DNA from 3 places in the Solidesulfovibrio fructosivorans JJ] genome. Region 3 is predicted to be linked to each of the others. Evidence: predicted binding sites of a transcription regulator. Region 3 holds the regulator's gene; each other region holds the start of a gene.
What was found. The regulator sigma-54, encoded in region 3, starts transcription at its own class of promoters, with help from an activator protein. The targets are predictions, from matches to a motif close to CTGGCACGGNNNNTGCTT.

Region 1 (7,248 bases), on a different contig from region 3:
CATGATGAAGTCCATGAGCACGCCGAGGAAGCAGCCGTAGCCGGCGGTCAGCACCACGGCCCATACCGCGAACAACACAGGATTGAAGTTGTAGAGGTTGGCGAAGTATTTCATGATATCCGAAGTGATGACGCGCGTATCGGCCACGACGACCAGTTCGCTCGCCGAGCCGCCGGCGGCCAGGGCCAGTGCCGGAATGAGCAGTCCCGAAAGCAGGGTCAATCCCGTTACCCATAACGTGCGACGCAACATACGTACCTCCAGCGGTTGCAGTTATTTTACCACGAACACGGAACAGGGAGCATGGGCCACCACGCCCTGGGCGACGCTGCCGACCAGCAAACGCTCCAGCCTGGATTTGCCCTTATGTCCGATGACGATGCGATCCGCGCTGATCTCCTTGGCGTAGGTCACGATGGAAGAAGCCGGGGATTCGCTTTGCTCCACACGGGTCTGGGCGTGCACCCCCTTGGCGGCGGCTGCTTCCTTGGCGGCGGCCACGGTTTTTTCGGCTACCGCCCGCAGCTTGTCGTTCATGCCCGGCGGCATGTCGTCGATATCGTCGAGCAGCGAGGCTACGGAGATGATGGTGAGCTCGGCCGCTTTGTCGACGGCCATGGTAACGGCTGTTTCCAGGACTTTTCCGGCAAAGGCGGAATCGTCGATGGCCACGAGGATTTTCATGGAGCACGCCCTCTCGTTAAAGGTTGCGGCGATCGGGTGCGGGCCACACCGGCCCGGCGTTTGTTCCAAAAAGAGCAATCGCCATGCCAAGGACCTTTTTTGCGAAATAGAGGTTTTTTATTTCAAGTACTTATCTGAAGTTTTGAAAACCGGTATTGACACCTTTGCCGGATTTGGCAAGATGGAAAAAAAAGAACTGCATTGGAAAAAGTTCTTGAGATCCCGGTAGAAAGAGAAATCCGGCAAGTTGTTGCCGGATACCGGCCGGATGGGAACGACAAGGCTGCGGCCGGATTTCGCTCTTTTTTTCACACAAAGGAGGGCGGCGATGACGTGGATGGACCTGCCCAGCCGGATACAAGCCCGATTTCTCCCATGTTATGCGCCAAACAAGCTGCGTGTGCGCACGAAGCTTTTGGCCGTGCTCATTCCCTCCATGGTGGCCATCCTGCTCGTCACCGGCTACGTCACCTACATTTTCTCGCAACAATTCCTGCAAGAGGCTTTGGAACGCAGCGGAATCGTGCAAACCCTGGCCTTGTCCAAAGCCCTGGAGGACGCCTTGGCCCGGGGGCGGCGCGACCTGCTTTTTTTCGCCGGGGAAAAGCCGACCGCCGAGGGCATGGCCGCCTATCTCACGCGGATAAACGCCCTGCGCCCCTTTCCTTACTGTGAATTCGGCTACCTGGACCTGGAAGGGCACGAGCACATCTATTACGTCACCTTGCGCGGCAAGGCGCTTCGGGTGCCGGACGCCGCCATTCCGGACATCCGGCCGAGTCCCTTCCGCCTGGTGGAGGAGGCGCGCGGCCTGGGCCCCGGCCAGGTCGTCCTCGGCCCGCTCGCCCAGCTCGACTACCACCTGACCCTCGGAACGGGCGAGGATATGGCCATGGGCGACGAGGTCTACCGCCTGGTCACGCCCCGCGCCGACGCCGCCGGCCGGATCGTGGGCGTGTACATCCTGAGCATCGAGGCGCGGGATCTGCGCAACATCCTGTCGCTGTACAACTCCATCCACTCGCCGCTGCACGGTTTCGAGCGCAGCCTGGAGGTCCGGTACAGCTTTCTCTTCGATACCGAGGGCTGGGTGTTGTTCCAGTCGGCCGAGGTCGGCGATCCCGGCCTGGAGCTCACCACGTACCTTGCCAGGGCCGGCTATTCCGGAACGCTCGGGCGGCGCGGCATGGAATCGGCCTTCCGGCCCGAGTCCCACTACAAGCATTTCTGGCGGATGATCGGCGACGTGCGCGAGGGCAAAAGCGGCATCATCGACAAGGCCGACGACGGTCAGCTCGACGTCGGCGGGTTTCGCGCCAGCTACATGCCCTATGCCCCGGTACGGTTTGCCCCGTCGGAAAACGGCACGCCCAAGGTGGTGGCCGGCGTGGCTTACATGGACAAGACGCGCATGACGCTGCGCGCCGGCTACAAGCAGGTGGACGTGGTCTTCATCATCACGCTTTCGGCCATCATCCTGGTCACGGGGCTCATCACCCTGCTGGCCCGGGCCATCACCCGCCCCATCATCGACCTGTCGCGCTCCGTCGCCAGCATCGAATCCACAAGCGGGCTTTCGCCCATCGAGCTGCCGGATCACGACCACGAGACCACGCTTCTAAAAAACGCCATCAACGCCATGATCGCGGCCATGCGCCGCCAGTGGGGCGAGATCAAGAGCCGCGACAAGAAGATCGAACAGGTGCGCATGCGCGAGGCGGCCAGCCCCGACCCGGTTGCGCTCGGCGTCATGGCCGGGCTTTTCCCGGAGATCAAGGGGGCGGGACCGCTGCTGGAACGGCTGCGGGCGGAAGTGGCCAAGGCGGCCCAGGTGGACGCCGACGTGCTGGTGACCGGCGAAACGGGTACGGGCAAGCAGCTCGTGGCCGAGGCCATCCACCGCTACAGCCGGCGCGCGGCCAAGCCGTTCATTTCCATCAACTGCGGCGCGTTGGACGAGAATCTCCTGCTCGACACGCTGTTCGGCCACGTCAAGGGGGCCTTCACCGAGGCCCGCACCGAGCGCAAGGGCGCGTTTCTCGAGGCCGACGGCGGCATCCTGTTTCTCGACGAGATCCAAAGCGCCACGCCCAAGGTGCAGCAGGCGTTGTTGCGGGCCATCGCCATGCGCCGGGTGCGCCCTCTCGGCAGCGACAAGGAGCTGGCCGTGGACGTGCGCATCATCGCCGCCTCCAACGTGGACCTTCGCGAGGCCATTGCCCAGGGGATGTTCCGGGAGGACCTGTATTTCCGGCTCAAGGTCATTGCCGTGTCCACGCCGCCGCTGCGGCAGCACAAGATGAGCATCTCGGTTCTGGCCCACCATTTTCTCAAGCAGGCCGGCGACACCACGGCCCGGCGGGGACTTGGGCTCTCACGGGGGGCGCTGGCCAAGCTGACCGCCTACGACTGGCCGGGCAACATCCGGGAACTCAAGCACTGCATCCTGCGAGCGGCGGTCATGTCCGAGCACAGCGTCATCCAGGATACGGACATCGTGCTTGAGGCCGATGCCGGAACCTTCGACGCGGCCGGGACGGAACAGGCGGGCGAGGCGGTCGCGGCCCCGTCCGACGAGTCCTTGACCCTCGCCGTCGCGCCTGTCGAACCGGTGGCGCTCAACGCGCGCCAGCGGGCGGCGCTGCCCGTCATCGTGCGGGAGGGGTCGGTCACGCGGGGGCGCTACGAGGCGCTTTGCGGCGGCATTCCCCAGCGCACGGCCGTGCATGACCTGCGGGACATGGTGGACAAGGGGCTGCTCGCGCGGCGCGGCAGCGGCCCGGCCACGCGCTACGAACCCACGCAGGCCGGGATTTCCGCCGTTGGGAAGACTTGATGATGCCGCGTCTCGTCGCTTCGGGACGCGGCATGGCGGCGGCCTAGTCGGCCGTTTCCCAGGATTTGCCGTCGGCCGAAACCTTGGTCGTGACGGTCTTTCTGGCCCCGCAGTGCCGGCAGAAGACTTCCACCGTGCGCGTGGTCGGGGTGCTCGCCGCCTCGGACGAGCGCAGCGCCGGCTTGTTGCAGAAGATGCAGTCGAACTCGGGTTCCTGATCCACGGGCGCGGGCTGGCGCAGGGTGAAGCTCATGGGCGGTCTCCTGTCGGCAGGCGCGCCTGCCGTTTCTTTGCGCGTTAGGTGTCCAGGACGTGGCGCGGCGGGACGAAGCAGGTGAACGTGCCGGTAAGGACCGTCGTCTCTTCGCGGCGCACCGTCACCTCCGCCAGCCGTTTTTTCCCTTCTTCCTCCACAAGGCCCGCCTCGGCCACAAGTTCCTCGCCGACAGCCACCGGGGCCGTGAACCGGACCGTTGCCGCGCCGAGGACCACCAGCGGATCGTTGACCGCGAGCATGGCGGCATAGTCGGCCAGGCCGAAAACGAAACCGCCGTGCACCAGCCCCCTGTCGTCGGCGGCCATGGCCGGGGAGGTGGTCAGTTTGACCACGGCTCGGCCGGTGGACAGTTCCACGGGCGTGCCGCAAAGGGCCGTGTCGATGCGAAGGTGGGTGTTTTGTCGCATGGGCGCTCCTTGACCCGAACATGCCAAAAGCGCCAGGCGAGAGCAACGGCGCGAGGTCGCAAAAAAAGGCCGCTCCCCGGGAAGGGGGCGGCCTTTTTTGCGAGCGGGAAATGGTATCGTTATGCGGGCTCTGTTTAGCTGCCCTTGATGGAGGTGGCGATGGAGTCGAAGGTGGTGCTCAGGTTCTGTCCGAGGGTGGTGACGACGGTGACGATGACGGCGGCGATGAGGGCGGCCATGAGGCCGTATTCCACCGCGGTTGCTCCTTCCTCGTTACGAACGAAATTGGTGATGGCGCGCAGCATGGTTTTTCTCCTCTTTCTTTATATGTCTTGCCGGTTATATCCGTTGCCGATCTTGCCAAAGTATAAAGCACGGGGCGTGCCAGATAGTCTGGCATGGATAACCAACTGCAATCACTGGTGAAAAATGCCATCAGGTCGAAACTGTTCCTGGATGCGTGGAACAGCAGGGAGGTATTCGCGGATTTATGGAACCATGCGGCGATAATACGGTCGCGCCGCCAGGATGAGCGACGCAACGGGCCAAGGCAACTGGCCGCTTCCGGGAAGGGGGCGGCCAGTTGCGAGCGGGAAATGGTGCCGTTATGCGGGCTTTGTCTAGCTGCCCTTGATGGAGGTGGCGATGGAGTCGAAGGTGGTGCTCAGGTTCTGCCCGAGGGTGGTGACGACCCCGACGATGACGGCGGCGATGAGGGCGGCCATGAGGCCGTATTCCACCGCGGTTGCTCCTTCCTCGTCACGAACGAACTTGGTGATGGCGCGCAGCATGGTTTTTCTCCCCTTTCTTTATATTGTGTCTTGCCGGTTGTATCCGTTGCCGATCTTGACAGGTATAAAGCACGGGGCGTGCCAGTTTTACTCAAATAAAGAGTATGCTGTAATAACAGCGGAAAATAATTTTTGCCTGGATGAACTGTCTTGAAAAAATAGAAAGACGTGATTGTGTTCCAAAAAACATGGAACCGGGGAGTGTCGTCTTTTCGATCAGCGCGGGCCGGACGAGGGCATGGCCTGAGGGGCCATATCCGGGAGCAAGGCCGCGCCGACGAGGCCCAGGCGCTTGGCCGCGCCCGGAGACGGCGGCAGGACCCGCATCTCGAGGCGGGATTTTCCCGGCGGCAGGCGCAGGGGAAGCGTGACCGGCGTGGAGAGCGCCCTGGCGTCGATTTCCTTCGTGAAGCCCGGTCCCGTAACCAGTACGCGCACGGGCGTCATGGCCACGAGGTTGCACGCAAGGCGCGCCGCGACCGGTTGCCCGCCGCTGTTGGTCAGCCGCAACACGCCGCTGTCGCCGATCCAGACGATGGGGCCGCTGATCGAATGCTCCGGCGGCGAGCAGCCCTCGCCAAAGCGCAGGGTGAGGTCCGAGGGCGCGCCCACGGCCAGCCGCCAGGACGGCACCATAGCCAGGGAATCCACGGGAATGGCCCGGCCGGTGAGCGTCGTTTCCGAAAGTTTCCGGCGGCCCATGGCCATGGCCGAGATCAGCCGCCAGACGCCGGCGTCCTCGTAAAGGATGTCGGGGTAGCGGTTGGTGGCGTCGCTTATGACGGAAGCGGCGTCGGCGAGGAGCGCGGGCTGGTCGGGGCGCGGCGCGTACGGGTCGGGACGTGGCGGCCCGAGGCGCGTCACCCGGGCCAGGAGAAGGGACGTGGCGGCGTCGGTCGGCCCGGACAGGCGGCGCAGGGCGTAGACGGGCAGTCCCGGAGGCGCGACCGGATCGATGCGCTCAAGGACATGCAGGCGCTTGCCCGTGCGGTGGGCGAACCAGGCGTCCCAGTAGCCCGGATGGGTGATCTCCACATTGACCGGGGCAAAAAGGTCCGGGGCGACGAGGGTCGCGCCGTCCGGCAGGGCGTCGAAATCCGGGCTTTTGACGGCGAGTCGGGCCATGCGCCAGCGCGAGGCGGCGGCGATCTTGCTTTCGAGCACCGAGGCGTTGACCGAGGCGTTCACAAGCGCCACGGCGGCGGCCAGCACGGCCAGACCGGCGGCGAGCCCCTTGCGGGACCGGCCGGAAACCCGGCCGCACAGCCACAAGGCGGCCAGCGCCAGCCCCACGGACCAGGCATAGGCGGAAAAGGTCGAGGTGACGTACCAGGTGATGCCGTGGCTGGTCGGCTCCTGGTACTTGGGCGACAGGCCGATGAGGAAATTGGGGCAGTAGGCGGCGTAGAGCACAAGGCACGCCGGGAGGAGCCGCGCGCGCACACGGTCCGGGCCGCGCGAGAGGAGATGGTAGGCCAGCCCGCCGGTAACGACCGAGAGGCCCAGCCAGGCCGGGGACAGGCGCGGCCAGTTGGCCGTGAGCTGGCGCAGGTAGCCGGTGAAATCGAGGACGAGCCCGTTCGTTATGACCGGAAAGCGGTTCACGTACTCGACGTCGAGGTGAAACGCGCCAAGGGGCAGGGCGCTTTGGCTGTAGGCCAGCACCGTTTCCAGGATGCGCAGCGGACTGGTGAGGTCCAGGGCGTTGCCCTCGTACTGGGAGGGATGCAGGGCGCGGTAGGCGACGTACGTGACGAGATAGACCGCCAGCCCGATGTTGGCCCGGGCCATGGTCCGAAGCCGCTCCCGTTTCGGCCGGTCGTACCGTTCCCCGGCCAGCCAGACGACGGCGCACAGAAGCGGCGCGTAGCACAAAAACGCCTCGAAATGGCAGTAGGCGGCAAAGGCCAGGATATTGGCCAGGACGACGAGCCGCGTCCGGCCCGTGCGCCCGTGCCGCCACAGGCAGTAGCCCGCCCAACTGATGCAGAGAAGCCCCGAATCGAAGACCAGCGGATAGGACGAGACGATGTTGTGGTGCCAGTTGTCCTGGTAGAAGGCGACGGCCAAGAGCATGGCCAGAAGCCCGAGCGCCGGCAGCCCGGCCACGGTCGCCGCGAGAAAGGCGCACGAGGCCATGGCCGCGGCGAAGACGGTGAGCGATATCGCCTTGCGCGCGGGTTCGCTGTCCAGCCGGTAGGGCAGGGCGGTGAGCCCCACGTGGAGGTAGTGGTGGAACCGGCCGGCCCCGGC
Region 2 (7,248 bases), on a different contig from region 3:
TTGGTCACTTCCATGGTCTCGCCGCCGGCCGCCGCGACCCATTGGCCGTTCACAAGGCAGGCTTCGCGGAAAAGTTGCGGATCGGAAAGCTGCAACATGATCTTCCCCCTGTTGGTGCGTTGACGCGTTTGACGCCCGGGTTCACCGTGCGCGGAGATACGACTGCTGCCATGAAAATAAATAAAACAAATAGGATAGAACTTCATTTCGCGTGTCGGGCAGCGCGCGCGGCAGGCCGGGGGGCCATTGGGTCCAGGCGTATAAGCCCGGACACGTCCGCCGCGCAAGGGTCGCGCACTCTTTTTCGCCGCTTGGAAACGGCCGCGACGCGAAGGCCTCGGTTGCCTCCGAAGGCGCTTGTGTGCCAGTTTACGGCCAGGGATGCGGCGCGTTTGCCGCGCCCCGAAAAAAATTTCGCGGACCTTCCATGCCAGCCCCCTTCACCGACGCCGACATCCTGCGCTCCCTGACCGGCGCCCTGCTCGCCGTGGACGCCGACGGCCGGGTGGTCACGGCCAATCCGGCGGCCGGAAAGCTGCTTGGGCCGGAGACGGCCGCCCCGGGCGTCGCCCTGCCGCTGGTGCGCCCCGACCTGTGGCAGGCGGCGGCCGGTTGCCTGGCCAGCGGGCAGGGGGCCTGCGCCACCTTCGCCGTGGCCGGCAACGTGCGCACGGCCCGCATCGTGCCCATCACCGGCCCGGACGGCCGCGTCGCCGGCGCGTCGATCCTGTGCGGCGATCCGCAGGGCGGCTGCGGGCCGGTGGTGGACGACCAGCTGCGCTCGGTGCTCGATTCCGTGTCCGACGGCATCTGGATCTGCACGGGCGAGGGCGTGATCCTGGAGATCAACGCCGCCTCGGAGCGGCTCAATTCCATCGAGGCCGCCGACTACATCGGCAAGGACGTCGCCTGCATCGTGGCGGACGGCATGGTGGACCGCTCGGCCACGGTGGAGGTCATGGCCACCAAAAAGCAGGCCAGCATGATCCAGCACATCACCCGCACGGGCAAACAACTGCTGGTCACGGCCTCGCCGGTGCTCGACACCGACGGCCATGTGGCCCTGGTGGTGGTCAACGAGCGCGACGTGACCGAGCTCAACAACCTGCGCCAGGGCTTGCAGCACGCCCGCAAGGTGGAGGAGCGCTACCGCAGCGAGCTGGCCGAACTTTCGCTCTACGAGCTGTCCCAGAAGGACATCGTGGCCCGAAGCCCGCAGATGCAGCGGACCTTGCGCACGCTTTTGAAGCTCGCCCAGATGGACGTGACGCGCATTTTGCTGCTTGGCGAGTCCGGCACGGGCAAGGGGCTTCTCGCCAAATTCCTGCACCAGGTCAGCCCCCGGGCCAAGAAGCCCTTTATCCAGATCAACTGTCCGGCGGTCCCGGAGAACCTCTTCGAGGCGGAAATCTTCGGCTATGAGAAGGGGGCCTTCACCGGAGCCCGGGAAGGCGGCAAGGCCGGGCTTATCGAGCTGGCCATGGGCGGCACGCTTTTTCTCGACGAGGTGGGCGACATTCCGCTCTCGGTCCAGGCCAAGCTGCTCAAGTACCTCGACGACCATGAGCTGCGCCGCCTGGGCGGGTCCGAGTCCCGGGTGGTGGAGTGCCGGGTTGTGGCCGCCACCAACTGCGACATGGAGGGGCTGGTGGAGCGGCGGCTTTTCCGCAAGGATCTCTACTACCGGCTCAACACCTTCGTGGTGCGCATCCTGCCCCTGCGCGAGCGCCGCGAGGACATCTTCGGCCTGGCCGAATTCTACCTGGCCCAGCAAAACGTCCGGCACGGCAAGGCCAAGCGCCTTTCGGCCAAGGCCATGCGCCTGCTCGAGGCCCACGATTTTCCGGGCAACGTGCGCGAGCTGGTGAGCCTGATCCAGAAGGCCTTCGTCATGAGCGAGGACGACGACCTCACCGACGCCCTGGAGGAGGCCTTGGCCCTGGAGGCCGGGGAGGGCGGGGCGGAGGCCGCGCCGCGCAGCCTGGCCGAGTCCACGGACCAGACGAACCTGCGTCGGCTGCGCGAGGCCATGGCCGCCTGTCGCACGACACGGGAGATGGCCGCCTATCTTGGCGTGAGCCAGGCGACCGTGGTACGCAAGCTCAAACGGTACGCCTTGACCCGGGATTGATTCACTTCTGAATCAGCTTCTTCCCGCCGCTGCGCCTCCGGCGGGATGTCCGCATCGACCCCACGGCAGGCGCTTTTCCATAGCCATCCCGCCCTATTTGCCGTTTTTGTTCAAACCGGTGCGTTGCTCCCCTTCCGGGTGTTATGCGATGGCCCGCGAGGTTCCCATGGGGCCGGTGTTTGAAGCCGATTCAGGAATGAATCGGCGGCAATGATTTGCTGTAATTGAATTTTTACAAATATGTTGATTCTTTTATGAATCAAACTCATATCGTTAAAAGCGGGGTGTTTTTATAACTATTTAATATTAAAATATTTTTTTGTAATATGCGACTGGCGTGGTTTTTGCTGCTACGTCGGGTTGACGTTTAGGTGCTTATTGTTCGCGGCGATTTCGCCCACAACCGTCAACTTCGAGGATGCTCCGTGAACACCACTGACAAGGCGAGCCAACTGCAAACGTTGCGTGAACGTTTCGTCCCCAAGGGCCATCCCAACGCCACGCCCTTCTTCGTCGAATCCGCCCAGGGCGCCTTGCTGCGGGACGTCGCCGGCCGCGAATTCATCGATTTCGTCGGCGGCATCGGCGTGCTCAATGTCGGCCACTGCCACCCGCGCGTCGTGGCCGCCATCAAGGACCAGGCCGACAAGTACCTCCACACCTGTTCCATGATCACCATGTACGAGCCGTACGTGGAGCTCGCCCGCCGCGTGTGCGAGGCCGCCGCCGGCGAGAGCCCGAAAAAAGCCCTTTTTGTCAATAGCGGCTCGGAAGCCGTGGAAAACACGGTCAAAATCGCCCGCTGCCACACCGGCCGGCCTGGCGCTGTGTCCATGAAGAACGCCTTCCACGGCCGCACGCTTCTGGCCATGAGCCTCACCAGCAAGGTCAAGCCCTACAAGTACGCCTTCGGCCCCATGGCTTCGGAAGTCTACCAGTACCCGTACTACGCCTACTGCTACCGCTGCCCGCTGGGACTTTCCTATCCCGACTGCGGCGTGGCCTGCGCCGACAAGATGCGCGAATTTTTCATCGGCACCGCCGCCGCCGAGCAGATCGCCTGCATCATCGCCGAACCGGTCCAGGGCGAGGGCGGCTTCGTCGTGCCGCCGGCGGAATTCTTCGTGAAGCTCCGGGCCATCTGCGACGAGTTCGGCATCGTGTTCGTGGCCGACGAGGTCCAGTCCGGCTTCGGCCGCACCTCCAAGCTTTTTGCCATGGAGCATTTCGGCGTGGAGCCCGACCTCATGAGCGTGGCCAAGAGCATGGGCGGCGGTCTGCCTCTGGCCGGCGTCATCGGCAAGGCGGACATCATGGATTCCGTCCATGTCGGCGGCATCGGCGGCACCTACGGCGGCAACCCGCTGGCCTGCCGGGCCGGCCTCGCCGTCATGGACGCCTTCGAGCAGGACGACCTCCTGGGCGCGGCCGTGCGCCTGGGCGACACGCTGAAAGCCCGGTTCGAGGCCTGGAAGGACGAATTCCCCCTCATCGGCGACGCCCGGGGCCTCGGGGCCATGCGCGCCCTGGAGTTCGTCTCCGACCGGGCGACCAAGACGCCCTGTCCCGAAGCGGCCAAGGGCGTGGTCAAGTACTGCCAGGACAATGGCCTGCTCGTGCTTTCCTGCGGCAACTTCGGCAACTGCATCCGCGCGCTCATGCCGCTGGTCATCAGCGACGAGCAGCTCGCGCGCGGCCTGGACATCATGGAACGCGGCATCCGCGAGGTTTCCAAGAACCTCGGCAAATAGACGAGGCCCGACCGACAGCAACCGTCAACCAAGGGGTAACGCATGAAATCGCAGGGTAAACGATCGCTGGTAGCTTGCTGCCTGGCCGCGGCGCTGGGGCTTTTCCTGGCCGCATCGCCGGCCGCCGCCGCCGACAAGGTGGTCAAGATCGGCAACGTCGAGCCCATGTCCGGCCCGTCGGCCTCGGTCGGCGTCCAGGGCAAGCAGGCCCGGGAAATGGCCGTCGAGGAAATAAACGCCGCCGGCGGCATCAAATCCCTGGGCGGGGCCAAGCTCGACCTCGTCTATGCCGACAGCAAGTCCGACCCCACGGTTGGCGTCACCGAGACCGAGCGGCTCATCAACACCGAGAAGGTCAACATCCTGACCGGCTGCTGGAACTCCGCCGTCACCTATCCGGCCACCCAGGTCGCCGAACGCTACGGCATCCCCTTTGTCGTGCCCGTGGCCGTGCGCGACACCATCACCGAGCGCGGCTTCAAGAACATCTTCCGCGTGGCCGCCAAGGACTCCTGGTGGGTGCGCGACCAGTTCCGCTTCCTCAAGGACATGCAGGCGGAAACCGGCACCAAGCTCAACACCATCGCCTTTGTCTTCGAGAACGGCGACTGGGGCACCGGCTTTGCCGAGAAGTGGCGCAAGCTGGCCGAAAAGGACGGCTACAAGGTCGTGCTCGACGAGCCCTATCCGTCCACGGCCACGGACCTGACCCCGGTGGTGACCAAGCTGAAGGCCGCCAATCCCGACATCGTGATGCTCGTCTCCAACGCCGCCGACGCCATCCTCTTGACCAACACCATGGCCGAAATGCAGCTCAAGCCCAAGGTCGTGCTGACCAGCGGCGGCGGCCATGCCGATCCCAAGTTCCTGGAGAATACCGGCGACAACGCCTTGGGCTTTTTCGACGAGGTCGAGTGGAACACCGACGTCAACAAGCCCGGGGCCAAGGAAACCAACGCCAAGTTCAAGAAGAAGTACGGCTACGACATGACCGGCGAATCCGTGGACGCCTACGTCTCCATGTACGTCATCGCCGACGCCCTGGAACGCGCCGGCTCCACCGACCCGGCCAAGCTCCGCGAGGCCCTGGCCACCACCAAGCTCACCACCGGCCCGGCCATGATCGTCTCCTACGACGGCGTCGAGTTCGACAAGGACGGCCAGAACAAGAATGCCGGCATCGTCATCGTCCAGGTGGCCAAGGTCGACGGCAAACCCCAGCGCGTGACCGTGTGGCCGAAGTCCGCCCGTCGCGCCGGCTACACCCCGGTCTTCCCGGCCAACAAGTAACCCCGCAAGCCGCAAACGCTCCGGATCGCCGCCTTCCGGCGGTCCGGAGCAAACGTCCGGAGAGAAGGCCTCATGACCGAGGTGATACAGTCAATCATAAACGGCCTCATGATGGGCGCCATGTACGGGCTGACCGCCCTCGGACTCACCCTGATCTTCGGGGTGATGAAGGTGATCAACTTCGCCCACGGCTCCCTGCTGATGGTCGGCATGTTCAGCGCCTACTGGCTGATCAAGCTCACGGGCATCCACCCGTACCTGGCCCTTATCATCGTTCCACCAATCCTCTATTTCTTCGGCTACTATCTCCAGGACGTGGTGATAAAGCCCGTGTTCAAGTCCGAGCGGGAAGTGCGCGAGCCGGCGACGGTCATCATCGTCACCACCGGCGTCTGGTACGTCCTCGACAACCTGGCGCTCATGTGCTTCGGCGCCGAATACCGCACCGTGCGCACGGCCATTTCCAACAAGTCCATGGCGCTGGGGCCGTATATCGTCTCGATCCCGAAATTTTCCGGCTTCGTGGTGGCGATCCTGACCGCCGTGGGGCTGGCCCTTTTCATGCGCAAGACCAAGATCGGCATGGCGCTTCGGGCCACCGCCCTTGACCGCGAGGCGGCCAACCTCATGGGCATCGACCAGTACAAGGTCTACAACATCGCCTTTGGCCTCGGCACGGCCATCGCCGGCATCGCCGGCTGTGTGCTCATCCCGTTTTACTACGTCTACCCCTCGGTGGGCGTGGTCTTCGACATCCGGGCCTTTATCATCGTGGTGCTCGGCGGGCTCGGCAGCATTCCCGGGGCGCTGCTCGGCGGCCTGGTGATCGGCCTTGTCGAATCGGTCTTTTCCCAGTTTATGGCCTCGACCTGGACCGAAGCGATCATCTACGCAATTTTCCTTATTATTTTGTTCGTAAAACCCTCGGGTTTTTTCGGCAACAAACAGGACTGGTAGGAGGGGACATCGTGAGCCGAAAACAACTCGACACGTCGCTTCTGGGCTTGGCCGCCCTGGTCGCCTTCGGGCTGCCTCTGGTGGTCACCTCGCCAACCTACCTGCAAATTCTCATTTTGCTCTTTTTCTACGCCTACCTGACCACGTCGTGGAACCTGGTCGGCGGCTTTGCCGGCGTGCTGCCCCTCGGGCATTCCGTCTTCGTCGGCATCGGGGCCTACACCTCGACCATCCTGACCCTGCAATACGGCGTTTCGCCCTGGCTCGGCATGTTGGTCGGCGGGGTGCTGGCCGCCATCGTCGGCATCATCATGGGACTCCCCACCTTCCGGTTGCGCGGGGCCTATTTCTGCCTGTGCACCATCGCTTTTGCCGAGGGCATCCGGGTCATCGTCGAAAACATCAACTACCTCGGGCCGCTGCACATAAACGGTCCCCGGGGACTTCTCATACCGCTTACGCAGGGCTCGTTTTGGAATTACCAGTTCATGTCCAAGCTGCCATATTATTACATCATTCTCGTCATGCTGGTCCTCGTGCTGTTCCTGACCTGGGGCATCTCCCGGTCCAAGATCGGCTATTACCTGGCCGCCGGGGGCGAGGAGCCGGAAGCGGCCGGGGCCCTTGGCATCAACGTGGCCAACTACAAGCTTCTGGCCATGGCCTTGTCGTGTTTCTTCACGGCCCTGGCCGGCACCTTCTACGCCCAGCTCATGCTCTACTTCTATCCCAAGGGGCTCATGGGGCTCGACCTCTCCTTCGAGATCGCCTTTATCGCGCTCATCGGCGGCCGGGGCACCATTGCCGGCCCGGTCATCGGCGCGCTGGTGCTTCGGCCCTTAAACGAGTTCACCCGCATCTATTTAAGCGACATGCTGCCGGGCCTGCACCTGGTCATCTTCGGCCTCATCCTCATCCTGGTCATGCTCTACAAGCCGCAGGGCCTGACCGCGCCGCTGGCCGCCGCCTACGACAAACTCGCCCGCAAGATCACCCGCGACGACGTCCCCAAGGGAGAAGCCGCATGAGCAACATCCTTGAAATAACGGCCCTGACCAAGAACTTCGGCGGACTGACGGCGGTCAGTTCCCTGGACCTGCATATCGCCGAAGGCGAGAT
Region 3 (7,248 bases):
AGGCCGTTTAAGGCGGCCATGTCGAGCAAGGCCCGACGCACCAGCCGGCCGGGCGCGAAATGGGATTTGGACCGCTCCCGGGCCGCCGTGTACCGCGACAGCACGATGTTCTCCATCATGCGCTGGGCGCCCTCCAGGGTGGCGAAAAGCCGCCCCAGGATGGCCGTGGTCGCGGCGATAAAAAGCGCCTCGGCCGGCGTCGACAGCTGATAGACGTGCATCAGCGACAGGCCGGCCAGGGTCGCCGCGGCGGCGTTGGGAGGGATGTGGGTGCCGGCGGGGATGCCGTCGAGCCAGAAAAGCTCGTAAAACAGGCACAGCTTCAGGGTCGTGTCCAGATCACCGTAACAGGCGGCCCAGAAAAAACCGATGACGAGCGGCCTCTCAAGCAGCGCGACGTTTAAAAAGAAGCGGAAGGACGAAAAAAAGACAAAAAAAAAGCGACGCTTATCACGTGGAGCAAAATATCGGCCTGATGGGTCATGCGCGTCGTCTCGCCTGGGCGATTTCCGTGGGCGGGTTCATGTCGAATGGCCCGTAAAGCGGCCGTCGCGGCCGTCGGCCGCCTGCCTTCGCCGGCAGCGCGCCCGTTTCCAGGGCGCGCCCTTTATGCGCCCGCGACGCATGCTGCGCCACTTCGCGGGCAATACCGTGACGACTCTCCGCCCGTTTTCCGATACGGGGACGCCCCCGCAAGGACCGCGCCGCTACACGGAACGCAACTGCTGCGGATCGCTCGGCACGCAACGGTAGTCGAGCCGCACCCCCTTGTCCCGGAAGAAATCCAGGCAGGACTCGTCATCCTTGGACAGGGCCACATGGGGGCAGACCTGCTTTTTCCCCGGCGCGTAATGCAGATTGCCGAGATTGAGATTGCCGAAGCCGAAGCCGCACTCATAGGCGGTTCTGGCGTCGCGGCAACTGGCGAACAAGATCAAGGCGTCCTCGGCGTCGAGGGGGTTTCTGGACAAAAAACCCAACAAGTCGCCGACCGGCAGAAATTCAATGCGCACACCCGCCGGTATGGCCAGGGACATGATCTCCTGGCGCAAAAAATCCGTGGAGAGGTCGTCGTTGACCACCAGGATCGTGCGGGCATGCGTGAAAGGCAGCCAGGTTTCGATGATCTGGCCGTGCACGAGCCTGTTGTCAACCCGTACGAACGACATGTTTTCTAACCCTCGGCCACCCGCTTGCGCAAGACCTCGCCCGCCACGACGATGCCCTGGCAGCCGGCCTGCTTGGCTTCGGCGGCAAGCGCCTCGAGGGGCTTGGTCCGCGCGCCGAGAATTTTTATCAGCATGGGCAAATTGACGCCCGTAAGCACCTCCAGCCGGCCCGACCCCAAAAGCGACAGGCTGAGGTTGGTCGGCGTGCCGCCGAACATGTCCGTCAGGATAAGCACGCCGCCGCCCTGATCGGTTTCCTTGATGGCGGCCTTGAGCGACGTCAGGATATGGTCCACTTCGGTGGCCATGTCCACGCTCACGCAACGGCAGTGATCCTGGGCGCCCAGGATGCATTCCGCCGCCTTCAAAAGCCATGTGCCGTAATCGGTGTGGGTGACGATCACCACGCCGACCGGCGTTTCCGAGCGGGTTTCCCCATTCATGTCCGCGCATCCGGGGCCGTTATCGGCCCTAACCTGGCGCCTGCCGGCTGGCCGGGAATTCCCGCCCTGTGCCGCGACGCGTCCTGCTGCCGCAGTGCCCCACCAACAAAACCGGGAGCATTCCCCCGTCCGGCCGCCACGAAAGCCGCAAACGCGGCCTGCCGCATCGACCCTCACGATTCGCCGGCAATGCGGGCGGCCATGCCGCCGCGCGCCGGATCAACCGCGTTCGATATGCCGATGCTCAAGGGAAAGATTGTAACCAGCCTTGGACAAGGTGTCAAAGACGGCCTCGGCCACGGCGACGGATCGGTGCCGCCCCCCGGTGCAGCCGAAGGCGATGGTCAGGCGGTAGCGCCCCTCCCTGGCGTAAAGCGGCAGGAGATAGAGCAGGAAATCGGTCAGCCTGGTCAGAAACTCCCGGCCCGGGTCGGCGGCCAGGACGTAATCGCGCACGGGCGCGTCCTTGCCGGTCTTTTCCCGCAACGCCTTCTCGAAATAAGGGTTGGGCAGAAAGCGCAGGTCGAAGATCATGTCCGCCTCGGACGGCGGTCCGTACTTGAAGCCGAAGCTCATGACGTGGACCTTGAGGGTGCCGGTGGACACCCGGATGGAGGCCCATTTCTCCTGGAGCTTGCGGCGCAGGTCGTGGATGGAGAAATCGGTGGTGTCGATCACCATGTCGGCCGCGTCCCGAAGCGGCGTCATGCGCGTGCGCTCCTCGACCACGGCCTGCTCCAGGCCCCGCGATTCGCTTTCCAGGGGATGGGGCCGGCGCGTGGTGGCGTAGCGGCGGATGATTTCCTGGGTGTCGGCTTCGAGGAAGATGATTTGCAGGGATGACGAAGCGCCCTTGACCTGGGCCAGCGTCGCCCCCCAGTCGGTGTCCATGTCGGCCTGGCGCACGTCCATGCCGAGGGCGAGCCCCTTGTAGCGCTGGCCGCCCTTCTCCTCGAACAGGCCGATGAGCTTGGGCACGAGGCTGACGGGCAGTCCGTCCACGCAAAAAAAGCCCAGGTCCTCGAAGACCCGTAGCGCGGTGGATTTCCCGGAACCCGAAAGTCCGGTCAAAATGACGATGGTCAGTGCCGCAGGCGAGTCTTCCATGGCGCGCGCCCTCCCGGGCCCGACATGACAGACTCCCCGTGCGCCGGCGTGTCGGTCGGCGCACGGAGAGGTGACGTTTCGTGTTGTATCAGGCCGCGGCCGTGAGCACCTGCCACAAGGCGGCGTCGTTTTCGGCGCTCATGAAGGCGTGCCGGAAGGATTCGTCGGACAGCAGCCGGGAGATGTGGGCCAGGATGCGCAGGTGCAGGCCCGCCACGTGCTCCGGGGCGAGGACGAGAAAGAAGATGCGGCAGGGCTTGAAATCCAGCGCATCGAAGTTGACGCCCTTTAAGCTGCGGCCGACGACGATGACGATCTGCTCGAGGTTCTCCATCTTGCCGTGGGGAATGGCGACGCCGTCGCCGATCCCCGTGGTGCCGAGGTTTTCCCGGTCAAGCAGCACCTGGCGCGCCCGGACATCGTCGAAATCGGGCCATCTGGCCTTCATCGGGGCGATCAGTTCGGCCAGCACGTCGGGTTTGGACTCGGACACAAGCTCCCCGATCACGAAATCGGGCTGGAGATAATCCTCAAGACGCATTTACGCTCCCGTTCCAGGATCAATGAGGCCGAAGTCGCCGTTGCGCAAACGGTAGATGACATTGGGCCGGTCGGTTTCGGAGTTGATGAACACCATGAACTCGTACTTGAGGCTTTCGAGCTGCATGGCCGCCTCTTCCACGGCCATGGGCTTGGGCTCGTAATCGTCGGTCTGGACGATGGTGGGCGTACGCGCGCCGTCGGCATCCTCGCTTATGCTGATGACCTGGGTGTGGACGACCTCGGCTTTCTGGCGGCGGCGGTCCTTTTGCTTCTCGCGGAACTTCTTGGCCTGCGCCTCGACTTTGTCAAGGATCATGTCGATGGTGGAGTACATGTCCTCGGAAGCCTCGTGGGCCGAGATGTGCATATTGTCGGCCAGGAAGATGACGTCGGCCAGCTGGCGGGTCTTTTCCACGGCAAGGTTGACCTGCAACTCCGAGGCGTCGGTGGCGACGGTATACTTGGCGAGCTTCTCGAAACGTTTGCGGGCGTAGTCGCGCAAATGATCCGAAGGCTCGAAATTCTTGAAATTAAAAGTAATGTTCATATATCCCTCCGGGTGGCATGGTGTTGGGCCGCATGTGCGGCCCGAAGCATCAGAAAACTTCCTTGCGTTTGGACGAAGATTCGATGCCCATGGCCGTGCGGTATTTGGCCACGGTACGGCGGGCGATGTTGATTTGCAGCTCTTCCTTGAGCATATCGGCGATGGCCTCGTCGCTGATGGGTTTCTTGGCGTTCTCGCCGGCGATGATCCGCTTGATCATGGCCTTGACCGACTCCGAACCCACCGTGCTGCCGTCGTCGAGTTCCAGGGAACTGTTGAAAAAGAACTTCAGCTCGAAGATGCCGTGGGGCGTGGCCACGTATTTGTTGGACGTGATGCGGCTGACCGTGGATTCGTGCATGCTGATGTCGTCAGCCACGTCCTTTAAAATCAGCGGCCGCAGTCGCGTCACGCCGTGCTCAAAAAACTCCCGCTGGAACTTGAGGATGCTCTCCAGGACCTTGTAGAGCGTGCGCTGGCGCTGGTAGAGGCTTTTCATGAGCCACATGGCCGAGCGCATCTTGTCTTGCAGGTAATCCTTGTCCTTGTCCGCCTTCGGGTTAAGCCCGTCCATGTAGGTCATATTGACGTTAAGCCGGGGCATGCCCTCTTCGTTGAGCAGGATGACGAAGTCGTCGCCGTACTTGTAGACGAAGGCGTCGGGGCTCACATAGATGGGATCGCCCGAGCCGTAGCTGGCCCCGGGCATGGGATTGAGCGTCTGGATCAGCTCCAGGTATTCCTTGAGCTTTTCCATGGCGATACGAAATTTCTTGGCCAGCGGCTTGTAGCGCTTTTTCTCCAGGTCCTCGAGGTGGTCGCGCACAAGCTCGATCAAAATGGGATCGTCGTAGCCGTAGACCTCGATCTGGGTCAGCAGGCACTCGCTGGGGGTGCGGGCGGCCACGCCCACAGGGTCGAAACGCTGGAGGCGGTGCAGCACTTCCTCCACCGCCTCGACGCTGGTGGACGTCATCTGGGCCAGCTCGTCGAGGGAAGCGCGCAGATAGCCCGAGGAGTTGAGGCTGCCGACGATGGCCTCGCCGATCTCGAGCTGCTTGGGCGTGAAATTGGACAGACGCATCTGCCAGCCGAGGTGCCCTTCAAGAGAGGGCTTGGAGGCAAGCCTCGCGTCGAAGGCCATGCCCTCTTCCGGGATCTCCGACTCGTGCGCCTGGGCCTGTCGGCCGGTGCTGGCGAAATCACCGAGGTAGTCGTCCCACTCGGCGTTTTTGAGCAGCTCCTTTTCCATGGCCGCGTCGCTGGTGTCGCCGCTCGGGCCGAGGTTGTCCTCGGCCATTGTGGATTCGGGCTGCCGATCTTCCTCTATGGATTCCTCGAGAAGGGGGTTTTCCAGAAGTTCCTGCTGCACGCTCTCCAGGAGCTCCAACCGGGACAGCTGCAGGAGCTTGATGGCTTGTTGCAGTTGGGGGGTCATCACCAGCTGCTGGGACAATTTGAGCTGCTGTCGCAGTTCCAGGGCCATGTCTACCGCCGTACGCGCTTTTTAAGGTTTTCGTGTCGGACGGGGCCGCCGCGTGTTCGGCCCCCGCCCAACAAAAAGCATGCCACAATCGAAGGGTCGTGGCAATCCGCCCGTCTTACCGTTCCCGCAGGAACCAGTCGTACGCGGCCGCGAGGTGTCCGGAAGCATTCAGGATAAAACGGATGGCCTCGCGCACGGCGCCCTGCCCGCCGCCCCGGCTCGTCACCCAAAGGGCCAGGTCCAAAATTTCCGGCTGGGCGTCGGCCACGGCCATGGGCAGACCGACAATCCCCATGGGGCCGGCGTCCACCCAGTCGTCGCCGAGATAGGCCGTCCGCTGCGGGGTTATGCCGGTGCGTTCCCAGATGGCGCGCAGGATCGGCACCTTGCGGTAATGGCCGGGATGGTATTCGGCGATGCCGAGTTCCTTGATGCGGGCGGCCACGGCCGGGCTGTCCAGGCCGCTTATGACCGCCACGGCGACGCCGGCGATCTGGGCCGCCTTGACGCCGAGCCCGTCCTGGGCATGAAACCGCTTGGCGATCTCCCCCCGGCCGTCGACGTACAGGCCGCCGTCGGTCAAAACCCCGTCCACATCCAGCACGAGCAAGGCGATATCCTTGGCCCTGGCCGCGGCAAGCGTGGCGTCATGCGTCACGGCGCGCCTCCTTTGCTTTTTCCCGGCGCAACCGCGCGCCCGAAAGTGCTCTCGCCCCGGCTGCGCGCCCTCACCAAAGAGGTAAGGCTTCCACGCGCAAGAACAACAAGGCGACCCTTCCGATCGTCTTCACCCGGGATACGGCGCTGGCCCCGCATTCCCTTTTGAAAGTTTTTGATGAGGCGGCCAGGGGGGCAACTTTTTGAAAAAAGTTGCCCCCCTGGCCGCCGAGGCGCGGCTTCCTACGCCCCTTGTTGGCGCTTGGCCGCCAGGACGAACTCCCGGAAGAGCGGATGGGGTTTCATGGGGCTGCTTTTAAATTCCGGATGGAACTGGCAGCCGAGAAACCAGGGATGCTCGGGCAATTCCACCATCTCCACGAGTTCCCCGTCCGGGGACAGGCCGCTTAACACCATTTCGCCCTCTTCGAAGGCGGCGGCGTAGGCCTTGTTGAACTCGTAGCGATGGCGGTGACGCTCGGAAATCTCCCCGGCGCCGTAGGCCGCGGCGGCCTTGGTGTCGGGCTTGACCACGCAGGGATAAGCGCCCAGGCGCATGGTGCCGCCCTTGTTGCAGGAAGGGTCGCGGCGCTCGATCTTCTTCGTGCGGAAATCAAACCATTCCCGCATGAGGTAGATGACCGGATCGCTGGTGGTCAGGTCGAATTCCTCGGAATTGGCCCCGGAAAGCCCAAGCACGTGGCGGGCGTATTCGATGACCGCGCACTGCATGCCGAGGCAGATGCCGAAAAAGGGGATGCCCTGGGTGCGGGCGTATTCGATGGCCGCGATCTTGCCCTCGACCCCGCGCGAACCAAACCCGCCCGGGACCAGGATGCCGTCGATGCCGGCGAAGTGCCCGGCCGCGTTCTCGCGGGTGACTTCCTCGGAATTGACGTACACGAAACGGATCGACACGCCGGCGATGCCGCCCGCGTGCACCAGCGCCTCGTGCAGGCTCTTGTAGGCCTCCTTGAGGTCCACATACTTGCCGACGATGGCGATGGAGACCGAGCCGGAGGGGTTGTCCAGCCGGTCGACCATGGCCCGCCAGGCGGTCAGATCGGCATTTTTCGCCGGCAGGCGCAACAAAATGGCGATTTTCTGGTCCACGCCCTCGGCATAGAGCTTGAGCGGCACCTCGTAGATGTCCTTGACGTCCACGGCCGTGAACACCGCGTCGGCGTCCACGTCGCAAAAAAGCGCGATCTTTTCCTTGAGGTCCCGCGTCAGGTCCACCTCGCTGCGGCAGATGATGATGTCGGGCTGGATGCCGATGGAGCGCAGCTCCTTGAC

Region 1: DESFRDRAFT_RS10125 (Flp family type IVb pilin) is a predicted target of sigma-54. The motif match lies at 5,063-5,080, and genes of this name have one in related genera.
Region 2: gabT (4-aminobutyrate--2-oxoglutarate transaminase) is a predicted target of sigma-54. The motif match lies at 2,464-2,481, and genes of this name have one in related genera.

What each region holds. Positions count from the first base shown of each region.
Region 1 covers NZ_AECZ01000012.1:12,565-19,812, forward strand. The annotation lists gene DESFRDRAFT_RS10090 (DVU0150 family protein) at 1-252, opposite strand, end outside; gene DESFRDRAFT_RS10095 (universal stress protein) at 274-684, opposite strand; gene DESFRDRAFT_RS10100 (hypothetical protein) at 683-913, shown strand; gene DESFRDRAFT_RS10105 (sigma-54-dependent transcriptional regulator) at 1,085-3,520, shown strand; gene DESFRDRAFT_RS10110 (hypothetical protein) at 3,564-3,773, opposite strand; gene DESFRDRAFT_RS10115 (PaaI family thioesterase) at 3,818-4,204, opposite strand; gene DESFRDRAFT_RS10120 (Flp family type IVb pilin) at 4,339-4,509, opposite strand; gene DESFRDRAFT_RS10125 (Flp family type IVb pilin) at 4,825-4,995, opposite strand; gene DESFRDRAFT_RS10130 (hypothetical protein) at 5,212-7,248, opposite strand, start outside.
Region 2 covers NZ_AECZ01000016.1:31,416-38,663, reverse strand. The annotation lists gene DESFRDRAFT_RS12255 (NAD-dependent succinate-semialdehyde dehydrogenase) at 1-98, opposite strand, end outside; gene DESFRDRAFT_RS12250 (sigma 54-interacting transcriptional regulator) at 428-2,131, shown strand; gene gabT (4-aminobutyrate--2-oxoglutarate transaminase) at 2,557-3,882, shown strand; gene DESFRDRAFT_RS12240 (ABC transporter substrate-binding protein) at 3,925-5,172, shown strand; gene DESFRDRAFT_RS12235 (branched-chain amino acid ABC transporter permease) at 5,245-6,129, shown strand; gene DESFRDRAFT_RS12230 (branched-chain amino acid ABC transporter permease) at 6,141-7,157, shown strand; gene DESFRDRAFT_RS12225 (ABC transporter ATP-binding protein) at 7,154-7,248, shown strand, end outside.
Region 3 covers NZ_AECZ01000001.1:24,412-31,659, reverse strand. The annotation lists partial or broken gene DESFRDRAFT_RS00145 (PTS sugar transporter subunit IIC) at 1-425, opposite strand, end outside; gene DESFRDRAFT_RS00140 (PTS sugar transporter subunit IIB) at 708-1,169, opposite strand; gene DESFRDRAFT_RS00135 (PTS sugar transporter subunit IIA) at 1,175-1,612, opposite strand; gene rapZ (RNase adapter RapZ) at 1,832-2,719, opposite strand; gene DESFRDRAFT_RS00125 (PTS sugar transporter subunit IIA) at 2,808-3,260, opposite strand; gene hpf (ribosome hibernation-promoting factor, HPF/YfiA family) at 3,261-3,809, opposite strand; gene rpoN (RNA polymerase factor sigma-54) at 3,859-5,295, opposite strand; gene DESFRDRAFT_RS00110 (KdsC family phosphatase) at 5,411-5,953, opposite strand; gene DESFRDRAFT_RS00105 (CTP synthase) at 6,196-7,248, opposite strand, start outside.